One region of the Paeniglutamicibacter sp. NPDC012692 genome, then DNA from elsewhere that is predicted to be linked to it. Evidence: riboswitches for the same ligand, from Rfam matches in the RefSeq annotation. Region 1 holds a riboswitch; each other region holds the start of a gene.
What was found. A riboswitch is a leader RNA that binds a small molecule or an ion and turns the genes downstream of it on or off. The one in region 1 is predicted to bind S-adenosylmethionine.
Positions count from the first base shown of each region.

Region 2: linked by a shared signal. The riboswitch ahead of ACFY5D_RS20590 (hypothetical protein) and the one ahead of ACFY5D_RS08740 (OsmC family protein) in region 1 are both predicted to bind S-adenosylmethionine.
Region 3: linked by a shared signal. The riboswitch ahead of ACFY5D_RS11330 (flavin reductase family protein) and the one ahead of ACFY5D_RS08740 (OsmC family protein) in region 1 are both predicted to bind S-adenosylmethionine.
Region 4: linked by a shared signal. The riboswitch ahead of ACFY5D_RS13080 (methionine ABC transporter ATP-binding protein) and the one ahead of ACFY5D_RS08740 (OsmC family protein) in region 1 are both predicted to bind S-adenosylmethionine.

Region 1 is NZ_JBIBDE010000002.1:123,565-126,348, forward strand. Features, by position in the region: gene ACFY5D_RS08725 (MarR family winged helix-turn-helix transcriptional regulator) at 1-236, shown strand, start outside; gene ACFY5D_RS08730 (hypothetical protein) at 448-774, shown strand; gene ACFY5D_RS08735 (DUF4190 domain-containing protein) at 1,118-1,393, shown strand; SAM riboswitch class IV at 1,541-1,659, shown strand; gene ACFY5D_RS08740 (OsmC family protein) at 1,699-2,244, shown strand.
Region 2 is NZ_JBIBDE010000008.1:108,246-111,029, forward strand. Features, by position in the region: gene ACFY5D_RS20580 (histidinol-phosphate transaminase) at 1-129, shown strand, start outside; gene ACFY5D_RS20585 (PDR/VanB family oxidoreductase) at 126-1,133, shown strand; gene ACFY5D_RS20590 (hypothetical protein) at 1,191-1,478, opposite strand; SAM riboswitch class IV at 1,500-1,628, opposite strand; gene ACFY5D_RS20595 (zinc-dependent alcohol dehydrogenase family protein) at 1,782-2,784, shown strand, end outside.
Region 3 is NZ_JBIBDE010000002.1:695,071-697,854, reverse strand. Features, by position in the region: gene rplI (50S ribosomal protein L9) at 1-400, shown strand, start outside; SAM riboswitch class IV at 661-773, shown strand; gene ACFY5D_RS11330 (flavin reductase family protein) at 844-1,353, shown strand; gene ACFY5D_RS11325 (DUF1801 domain-containing protein) at 1,472-1,897, opposite strand; gene dnaB (replicative DNA helicase) at 2,411-2,784, shown strand, end outside.
Region 4 is NZ_JBIBDE010000003.1:218,581-221,364, forward strand. Features, by position in the region: gene ACFY5D_RS13075 (DUF1345 domain-containing protein) at 1-445, opposite strand, end outside; SAM riboswitch class I at 764-858, shown strand; gene ACFY5D_RS13080 (methionine ABC transporter ATP-binding protein) at 958-1,782, shown strand; gene ACFY5D_RS13085 (methionine ABC transporter permease) at 1,775-2,509, shown strand; gene ACFY5D_RS13090 (NtaA/DmoA family FMN-dependent monooxygenase) at 2,544-2,784, shown strand, end outside.

The DNA of each region.
Region 1 (2,784 bases):
CCATCAAGCAGCTGCAGGGCCAGGGCCTGGTGACCAGGGAGCCCGACCCGAGCGATGGGCGCGCCATGCTGGTCAGCATCACGGATGTGGCCCGGGAATCCTGGATCGCCTCCGGGGCACGGGCCAGAATCCTGATGCGTGAGCGGCTGTCGAATTGGGAACCGGATGAGATTCGGCGTTTTGCGGACTTGCTGGCACGGCTCAACGACTCGGAATCGGACCACAGCGAGGGCTAGTCTCCGCCGAGACTTGATCGAAGCCGCTGTAGGGGCCCAAGCGGTCGAGCTTTCATGCCCTACGCGGCACCGGTGGCACTTGTGATCATTTCGTTGCGCCAAACGGCGGTGCTTTTCGCCATTTCATGGCCAAACGCCGGTACGCTCAAAATCTAAGGATGTCCCTTAGACATCATTCACTTGCATCAACATCTTTTTTCGCGGAGGAAAAATGACTCAGCCGGCCGACAACCAGCCACAGTTCAACGGTTCAGCCCCGTACCAGGGTGCACCCACCTACATCCAGAACAGCCCCGAGCAGCTGCGCGGCGCCCAGCTTGCACAGACCTCGATGATCCTGGGCATTCTGTCCCTCTTCGTCGTCGGAATCATTCTTGGCCCGATCGCCATCTCCAAGGCCAAGAAGGCAGAAGAGCTCCACACCGCGGCAACCGTCGGCAAGGTGACCGGTTGGATCGGAACGATCTTCGGCATCCTGGGCCTCCTCTGGGCCGCGTTCTTCGTGGTCATGCTCTTCGTCGGCGCTTCCCAGCAGTAGACCCGTCGCGAAACCATGAAGATGGCGGCCCGCCAAGATTTCAAATCTTGAAGGGCCGCCATTTTTGTGTCCTTTCCGGTCTTCATGCGCCACGTGGAACCAATCTGGTTTTCAACGAATCGGAATATTCCGATTGCGGTATTCGGGAATGCCTCAAGGCTTTTTTGAGGATCCAGGGCCCGCACTCGTGGCTCACAGGCAAGCCTCAAGCCCAGCTGAGGTGAGATTGTGGGCCCTCAACATGGCAGCGTGCGCTTTTGCCGCGTGACTCCGTTAGTCTCGATTCAACCGGATGTTCTGCCGCATGGCTTCCGGCAACCGGAGCAATCGCAATGGAGGAAACATGACGCAGTACCCGGAACAAGACCGAGGCCAACAGCTAGCCCAGACCTCCATGATCCTGGGCATCCTTTCCCTTTTCGTTCCCCTTGTCGGCATCGCCCTGGGCATCATTGCCATCAACAAGGCAAAAGAGGCCGAGCAGCTGAACACCGACGCGACGGTCGGCAAGGTGACGGGCTGGGTCGGCACCATCCTGTGGATCCTGTCAGTGATTCCTCTGTTGCTACTCATCCCCTTCCTGTTGCTCAGCCCGTTCTTTTTCTCGACCGGCCACTAACTTGCCTCTCGGCGAAAGCGGCGATTCACCCGGCATGCCCCGGGCGAACCGCTGTTCTTGACTGGCGCAGGATCGTCCACGCTTCATGACGCTGCGTGAAGCATTTGCTTGTCACCCTCGCAGTATCCCCGGCACACTTGTCAACAGAATCACGAGTTCCAACCATTCACGACCCTGGTCGGTTGGACGGCAACCCCCTTCGTCATAGCGGGGTGCTCCAGGTGAAGATTCGACGCCGTCCAACCGGATCGGCGTAAGTATGGCGTCGTGATTGGCACGCGCCACCACGGAAGGATCGATCTCCCATGTCTGAGACCCTGCTCGAAAACACCCCCGACATCCTGCGCGCCGAGAAGCTCAGCACGGCCGGAAACGCCTGGGGCGAGCGCATCGCGGCAAACACCGCCAACGCCTCGCTAACGTTCAAGACGAACGGGACCGCCGTCGGCTCGGTTGCCACCGAAGTCACCGCCGGCAAGCACAGCTTCCTGGTCGACGAACCCGTCGGACTGGCCGGGGACGACGCCGCGGCAAGCCCCGTCGAGTACGCGCTCGGAGCATTGATCTCCTGCCAGGTGGTCGTCTACCGCCTGTACGCGCACCAGTTGGGGCTCAAGATCGATTCGCTGGACATCGACGCGGAGGCCGACCTCGACGTGCGCGGGCTCTTCGGAATCGACGAGGCGGTTCGCCCGGGCTTCGGCGGCGTCCGGCTCAAGGTGAAGCTGTCCGGTCCCGAGACCCGAGAACGCTACGAGGAGCTGCAGGCTGCCGTTGACGCGCACTGCCCTGTCTTCGACATCATCGCGAACCCCACGCCGGTCACGGTTGAACTGATCACCGCCGACTAACCGCTTGCAGCAATCGATCGAGGGGGCCATCCGCCAATCCGGCGGGTGGCCCCCTCGTCGCGTGTGGGCGGCCGATGCCGGGTGCATTCGGCCGAGCGACCCTATATCACACCCGCTTCGGATGGACTCCGACCCAGGGCCACCGCCAAGGCCTCCCGGGGGTGGCCCGATTCCAGTTTTGTGACGAACGCCCGTCATAATAGTCAGTGTCGTTTCGTTGAATCGGAGCAATCAGACGGTACCAACGAGCGACATTTCCGGGCCTAGCAGGCCCAGATCAACGACTGTGGCATGGTCTTGATCCAGATAGACCACCGCCGGGAAGCTAGCAATGCATCAGCAACACTGTGCCTCGGGGCGAACAAGAGCAAGGTTATCCATTCGACCATCTGTGGCTCACGCCTTCGGATTCGCAACCTTGAGTCACGCTCTGTATAGTCCACCACCCCGATTTTCCCCGGAAAAAACCGCACAAATACAGGGAAGTGCTGCGTGTGAGAAACCAAACACACCTCGGGCAACGGCCCCAACACACGGCGC
Region 2 (2,784 bases), on a different contig from region 1:
CGCGAGGCCTCGCTGGCGGTGCTGGCAGCCCTGGACGAACTCGGCCGGCAGCCGGCGCCGGCACAAACCACCCCACCCACCCCGCAAGACCACAGCTTTGAAATACACCGCACTGGAGGTGCATCGTGATCGGCACAAGCGAACAGCCCGTCGTTGAAGACCCGCGAGGGGGAATCCTCGTTTCGGAGGACGGATTCTTCGACGTTGAGGTGGCGGGGATCAACCGCGAATCGGATTCGGTGGTGTCCCTGGAACTGGCCCACCCGGCCGGCCTGGCCCTGCCGGCATGGAGCCCCGGCTCGCACATCGACGTGCTGCTCCCCAACGGGTTGCTGCGCCAGTATTCGCTGTGTTCGGCGCCGGGCGATGCCCGCTGGCGGCTCGGCGTGCTGCGCGAACCCGCGGGGCGCGGCGGCTCTGCCTACATCCATGAAGACCTGCGCCCCGGCGCACGGGTCAAGGTGCGGCACCCGCGCAACAACTTCGAGCTGGCCCCGGCGCCCGAGTACCTGTTCATCGCCGGCGGCATCGGCATCACCCCCATCCTGCCCATGCTGCGCGCAGCCGAGGAATCCGGTGTGCCGTGGCGGCTGGTCTATCTGGGGCGCAGCCGCAGCTCCATGGCGTTCACCGAGGAGCTGGCCGCCTACGGAAACAAGGTGCACCTGCACGCCGACGACGAGTCCGGGTTCTACCCGCTTCCGGAACTGCTCGGGGACCCCTCGGCCGCCTTCCATGCCTACGTGTGCGGCCCGGGCCCGCTGCTCGATTTCATTTCCGGCCTCGCCGCCGACTGGCAGGATTCGTCCCGCTACAGGTTCGAGCGCTTTGTCGCCGACCCGGCCGCGAGCGCGCCGGCGGCAGGGGACCACGAGTTCACGGTGGAGACCACCCAGGGACTGGAGGTGAAGGTGCCGGTGGGCACCAGCATCCTCAGCGCCCTGGAGCAGGTGGGCGTCCGGGTCCTGAATTCCTGCCGCGAAGGAATCTGCGGCACCTGCGAAACACCGGTGGTGTCCGGGGAGGTCGACCACCGCGACTCGCTGCTCAGCGACGAGGAGCGCGAGGCCGGGGACACCATGATGATCTGCGTTTCACGCTGCAAGGGCAAACGACTGGTCCTGGACATCTAGGAGCAGGCGGCCCGGTTGCGCGGCTGGCGGTCCAGCACGGCCGGGGGTCCTGGAACGTCAGTCGCGCAACCTGAAGAACGAGGTTCCGGCCGCGGTGAAGGCGCCGGGCAGCAGCAGGATGGAAAGTTCCGGGTTGAACTGCACCTCCGTCGGCCCGCGTCCGTCCAGCGCTGAGGCGAGCTTTTCCGGGGCGAGCGCCTCCAGCAGCCATTCGGACGGTCCGGCGCCCAGCTGCAGGAGACCGGTTCCTGGGTCGTAATCGAGCCAGGCGGTGATCCAATCGCCGGCAAAGCGCGGCAGGGGATTGGCTGTGGTTGCGGGTGCTGCATACGTGTTGTGGGACATGGGTGTCACGGTCCTTGAAGCTGGTTGTCCTTGCCCTGCCGCAGGTGTGCGTGCGAAGGCCGCTTCGTCATCCGAACCACCCGCCGTACAACAATGGGGTTGGTACCTGGTCAGTCGGAGCTTTGCCATAAGCAACCAGAATTCGTGAAGCTGTTCCAACCATACGTGGGTGAACGGACAATTAGCCACCGCGGGGTCAGGAACCGCAACAATCCGTCATCGGGTCGCAGTGCAGCCTGCACCCGGCCGGGAGGCATAGGCTGGGAAGAATAGAAATCCAACCCCAGCTTCCGGAGGTACACCATGCGCGCCACACTGATCCACGGACCGCGGGACATCCGCGTCGAAGACTGCCCCGACCCGGTGCTGCTCGCCGACACCGACGCGCTGGTCAAGGTCACCGCCGCCTGCGTGTGCGGGTCCGACCTGTGGCCTTACCGCGGGGTCAACGAGATCCCGAAGCCGCGGCGCATCGGCCATGAATTCATCGGCGTCGTCACCGCTGCCGGGGACAAGGTGGCAACGCTGAAGGTCGGGGACTTCGTGGTGGCCCCCTGGGCCAACAGCTGTGGAACCTGCCCGCCGTGCCGAAATGGCGTCCAGGTGGCCTGCGAGCACCGCGCAGTCTGGGGCGGGAACGACGAAAACGGCCTGCCGGTGGACGGCGGCCAGGGCGAGGCCGTGCGCGTCCCCAACGCCGACGGCACCCTGGTGCCGGTCCCCGGAGTCACGGAGCCGGACGAGGCGCTTGCCAAGTCGCTGCTCGCGCTCTCGGACGTGATGGGCACCGGACACCATGCCGCGCTCGGGGCCAAGGTGGCACCCGGCCGCAGCGTTGTGGTGGTCGGCGACGGAGCCGTGGGCCTGAGCGGGGTGCTGGCCGCCAAGCGACTGGGCGCCACCCGGATCATCGCCATGTCCAGGCATGCAGACAGGGCGGAGCTGGCCCGCGAATTCGGGGCCACCGATGTGGTCGCCGAACGCGGGAAGGAAGCCGCCGCGAAGGTGCGCGAGCTGCTCGGGGGAGTGCTTGCCGACTCGGTCCTCGAATGCGTGGGCACCGAAGAGTCCCTGGGCCAGGCGCTGGCCTGCACCAGGCCGGGCGGCGCAATCGGCTTCGTCGGAGTTCCGCACGGGGAAAACCCGCTGCCGCTCTACGAGCTCTTCTCCAAGAACATCACGGTGGCCGGCGGGGCCGCCAGCACCCGGGCCTACCTGCCCGCGCTGCTGGAAGACGTGCTGGCCGGGAAGATCAATCCCGGGCTGGTCTTCGATACCGTGATGCCCCTGGAACAGACGCCGGAAG
Region 3 (2,784 bases), 570 kb from region 1:
CGTTGAGGTGAAGAACGGTTACGCACGTAACTACCTTCTCCCGCGTTCGTTCGCCATCACCTGGACCCCGGGCGGTGAGAAGCAGGTTGAGTCGATCAAGGCCGCCCGTGCTGCTCGCGCCGTTGCGTCCTTGGAAGAAGCACAGGCACTCGCCGCCGCTATCTCCGCCAAGCCGGTCAAGCTGACCGTCAAGGCCGGCGCTACCGGTCGCCTCTTCGGCACCGTCAAGACCGACGACATCGCCAAGGCTGTTGCAGCCGCCGGCGTTGGCGCGATCGACAAGCGCAACATCGAGATCAACGATCACATCAAGTCGACGGGTAACTACTCGGCTACCGTGCGTCTGCACACCGATGTATCCGCGACCATCTCGCTGGTAGTCGTAGCCGCAAAGAAGTAATTCTCTGCGGATTCATCGTCCCCCGGGACGATAGCGATGAGGACCTCACCTTCGGGTGGGGTCCTCATCGCTTTAACGGGTCGTGTGGACGTGACCCATGGGGGATTGGGCATCGTCCGGGGGGTGCGGCCGCACAGTATCGACAACTGGCGGCCAAAAGCGAGTGTTGTTCGCAGAATCTTCGATTCTTACTCTTCGTGAACCAATGTGTCGAAACAATCTTTGACTGAAGCTAAACTTTTCTCCTAACGTTAGTCATGAATCAAGAGTGTCAACGCAAAAGCCCTGGCTTGTTGACCGGCAACCCTCTCACGGTAGTGGGGTGCTCCAGGTGACGATTCGGCCCGCGGAACCCCGGGGGCAAGTACCGCACACCTTTGATGGCCTGTTGCGCTTTGGCGCACACCCGAATCAAGGTGGGCACCAAGCCGAAGGACCGAGCCATGACTCTTGCGACAGACCTAACCCCCGACACCTTGCGCAACGTTTTCGCCCAGCATCCCTCGGGTGTTGCCGCACTGTGCGCCATCGTCGACGGCGAGCCGCAAGGAATCGTCGCTTCGTCTTTCACCGTCGGCGTTTCGATGGATCCGCCGCTGGTGATGTTCGCGGTCCAGAACACGTCGCGTACGTGGCCCCTCGTTCGATCCAATGCCCGCATCGGGGTATCCGTGCTCAGCGAAAAGAACGAGGGCGTTTGCCGCCAGATCGCTTCCAAGACCGGGGACCGCTTCGCGGGGCTCCGCCTGGATTCCACCGACGAGGGCGCCCTGCTGCTCCACGATGCAAGCTTGTGGCTCGACTGCTCTGTTGAGCAGGAGATTCCGGCGGGCGACCACCACGTCGTCCTGCTGCGCGTGCACGGCCACCAAACGAGCAATGAAACAAATTCCCCGCTGGTCTTCCACGGATCCGCATTCCGCCGCCTGGAAACCGAACAGCTCGTCTCCTAGGCGCTATCCCGGAGGCACGCGAGCCTGCTTGGCCATGATCCACCACGAGAGCCGGATCATGGCCCGGCAGGTTCTGTCTTTTGCGGGGTGGGCCGCGAGGCAGGTGCCGTCCGTTCGCCTAGGAGGGGTCGTGGACGACTTCCATCATGTGGCGGTACCCGTGCCGCGCCAATTCCGTGAGTACGCCAAAGTCGACGTCAGCAAGCTTGTTGACATACAGGCATGCGGCACCTCGCTTGTGCTTGCCTAGCTTGGCCAGGAGCTCTTCGGATTCCGGCGCGACGGTCAGACCGTAGAGGGCCAGATTCGTCGATCGGGGCGAGAACCCGATCGCGCCGGCGTCCCCTTCCCTGCCTGAATCGTATTTGTAGTGGTAAGTTCCGAAGCCGATGATCGTCGGTCCCCACATGGTCGCAGGCTGCCCGGAGACTTCCTCCATCATTTCCAGCAACACCTGCGCGTCCGCGCGCCGAGTGGGGTGGGCAACGGAGGCGATGAACTCATGTGGATCAACGCGGGTGGGGGCGGTTTTGTTGGCGGCCATGCGAGCCAGTATTGCAGTGCCGTAGGCGCTCATCAACCTCGTTAATCCCCAGAATCCCCAGAGCCCTGTGGATAGCTGTGGATAGTTTGTGGGTAACCGCGGAATGCGTTGGGGATTAACCCCGGAATCTCGGGGTTTTTATGTGTATAACCAAGATTTTCGCCCCGAGAATCTGTGGATAACTACTTTCTGTCCACAGGTGTGTAAATGCATAGCGCCTAGTCAGACGGCTTTTGTTGATAAAAATCGCCGGTAATCCACAATGTTCTCCCCAGACTGTGCACACAACACGCCGCAAGGTGCACAGGTTATGCACAGCCCCTGTGGATAACGATGTTGGGTTTGAGTCAAATGAGGTCTAAGGTGACAATGTTCCCCACCTATTTCCACAGGCTTACGGTGTCTCTTCGCACACGTGAGATTGGACGTACCAAAAGGTCGGCCGACCCTGCGACACTGAAGTAGGTAATGACGCGGAAAACTGGGAACCCGCGAAGCTTGAAGGGAAAACCCGTGTCGCTAGCGAACATCGAAACCAATTCTGAATCCGGCGAGTCAGCCTACGGCCGCACGCCGCCGCAGGATCTTGTGGCCGAACAAAGCGTGCTCGGCGGCATGATGCTCTCCAAGGACGCCATCGCGGACTGCGTGGAAGTCCTGCGGGGACTCGATTTCTACCGCCCGGCGCACGAGGCCATCTACGAAGCGATCATCGACCTGTACGGCCGCGGCGAACCCGCCGACGCAGTGACGGTCTCCGACCTATTGACCAAGCGCGGGGAAATCACCCGCATTGGCGGCCCGGCCTACCTGCACACCCTGATCCAGTCCGTCCCGACGGCTGCCAACGCGGGCTTCTACGCCGAGATCGTTCGTGAGCGTGCCGT
Region 4 (2,784 bases), on a different contig from region 1:
TCCCACCGGGGAGCCCCTCGTAGTAAATCACCGCGTAGCGCAGCGTGAACAGCGTGTGCACGAGCAGCCACGACATTCCCGTGCAGGTCAAGGCCAGAAGCGCCAGCAGGAAACGCGCGTTTCCATCGACGTTCTTGCTGCCCAACATCACCAAACCAACTGCGGCCAACGACCCCACCGCGGCCAAAAGGATCAAGAGGTCCGAGGTGCTGCGGCCGGGGTCTTCTTCCTGGGCGTGGGCGGCGGTGCGGACATGGTCCATGGGGGCGATGGTCAACCAAACCGAGAGGTTGTAGACCAGCGCAGCGACACCCCACCCCACCGCGGGCGCATACAGCCAGGCACCAAGAAGCCCGGTCAGCGACGCTGCAAGGCCGCCGCAGACAACCATGCCGATAAGGCGCAGCTGGCGGTGCCGGGTACGTCGTGAGCGTGTGGTCTCCATGTGGCGATCATGCCACGAGGCGCTATCGCCGGGCGGGAGGCTCAATCGAAACATTGCATCATGTCAGTCGACCGTTCACTGCCAAGACCCAATGTTGTGCGGCTTTGGGTGGATTATCAACATGACGCGGGCGAGGCGCAAGGCGGAATGAAATACCTGCGTCACAATCGGTTTTATGACATTTCTTGACGAGGAAACCGGTCGAAGGCGGGGGTTGTCGTTCGTTTGTTTCACGAAATGGTCACATTTGTTGGTCGTATCGAAGAATCTGCGACACACTTGAACAGTTCCTTCCCGGCAAATCGCTTGAAAGGAACGACACCATCCAGAGCGGCTGAGAGACCTGGCTCGTTGACGCCGCAGCAACCACCCCTATGCGTAGGGGCCGGTGCTACCGCCAGGACCGATGGAGATAGCCAACTCTGTTCCGGTCCACCCGTCGCCCTCCCGTGGGCGGCTGGCCGATCGGTCGTGCCGTTGGCGTCCCTCGGGTAAACCGAGAGGAGTTGGACATGATCAACATCAAGAACGTGTCAACAGTATTCCCGTCAGCGGGTAACCCCTTTGTTGCCGTGGATAACGTTTCGCTGGAGATCCCGCGAGGCTCGATCCAGGGAATCATTGGTTTTTCCGGTGCAGGCAAGTCGACCCTGCTGCGCAACATCAACCTGCTCGAGCGCCCCACCAGCGGGCAAATCATCGTCGACGGCACGGACCTCACCGCGCTCAACGATGAAGAACTGCGTCAGGCGCGCCACCACATCGGCATGATTTTCCAGCACTTCAACCTCTTGAACAACCGCAATGCCGTTGAGAACGTCGAACTCAGCCTCAAGTTTGCCGGTGTCCCCAAGAAGAACCGCCGGCGCCGGGCGCTGGAAGCCCTGGCCATCGTGGACCTGGCGGACAAGACGACCGCCTACCCCGGACAACTTTCCGGAGGCCAAAAACAGCGCGTGGCGATTGCCCGCGCACTGGCCACGGAGCCGAAGGTGCTTCTGTGCGATGAACCGACTTCCGCCGTTGACCCGCGGACCACGGCCTCGGTGCTCCAGTACCTTTCCGACATCAACGCCCAGTTGGGCATCACCACGGTCATCGTGACCCACGAAATGAACGTCGTGAAGGCCATTGCGGACAACGTCGCGGTCATGGAAGACGGGGCGCTGGTGGAGCAATTCGACATTGCCTCGCTGAAGAACCCTGCGTTCACTCCGGCCACCGCAATCGGCCGCTACCTGATCTCCGATGAAATTTCGCTGGACCGAAAGCCAACCACGGCACCCGCACCCGCGGCAACCGAAACCGAATCCTTGAAGGAGGAGTCCTATGTCTAATCTTGCATTTGGCATCAACGTCCTGGCGTCCTCCACCAACGGCAGCGGCGCCGCGGCCTTTGACCTCAACCGCGTCATCGAGCTGTGGCCGGAAATCGCTCTGGCCATCGGCCAGACCCTGGCCATGCTCCTGGTATCGATCCCCATTGCGATTCTGCTTGGAACCCCGCTGGGAATCTGGCTTTACTCGATGTCGCCGAACGGCCTGCGTCCGCGCCTGCGAATCCACCGGATCGTTGACGGGCTGGTGAACACCATGCGTTCGTTCCCGTTCCTGATCCTGCTGATTGCGATCATTCCGTTCACGCGATTCGTGGTGGGAACAACCATCGGCACAGCCGCGGTGATCGTCCCGCTGACGATCAACGCCATCCCGTACTTCGCCCGATTCGTCGAGCAGAACCTGACCCAGCTGGGTAGCGGCGTGGTCGAGGCCGCCCGCGCCATGGGTGCCACCCGCGGACAAATCGTCCGGGACGTGCTGCTTGTTGAGGGTCGCCCGGCGCTCATCGGGTCGATCACCATCATGACCGTGAGCTTCATCAGCTACTCGGCCATGGCCGGGTTGGTCGGTGGCGGCGGAATCGGCGACTTCGCCATCCGCTACGGCTACTACAGGTATGAAACGGGCATGATGATCGTCGCCATCGTCCTGATGATCCTGATGGTCCAGTTGGTCCAGATCTCCGGCACCCGGCTTGCCGCACGCCTGGACAAGCGCCACTAGTCTTTCCCACCCCGGATACCCCTGGAGCCCCCTCATGAGCAATTCCAAACGTCCGCGCCTGTTGCTGAGCGCCTTCCTGATGAACACCACCAGCCACATCCTTGGCGGGCAATGGCGCCATCCCGAGGCCCAGCAGCACCGCTTCAACGAGCTCAAGCTTTGGACGGACCTGGCCAAGGAGCTCGAGGCAGCACGCTTCGACACGATCTTCCTGGCCGATGTCGTGGGACTCTACGGGGACCACGACGGGGGATGGGCATCGCACATCAAGCGCG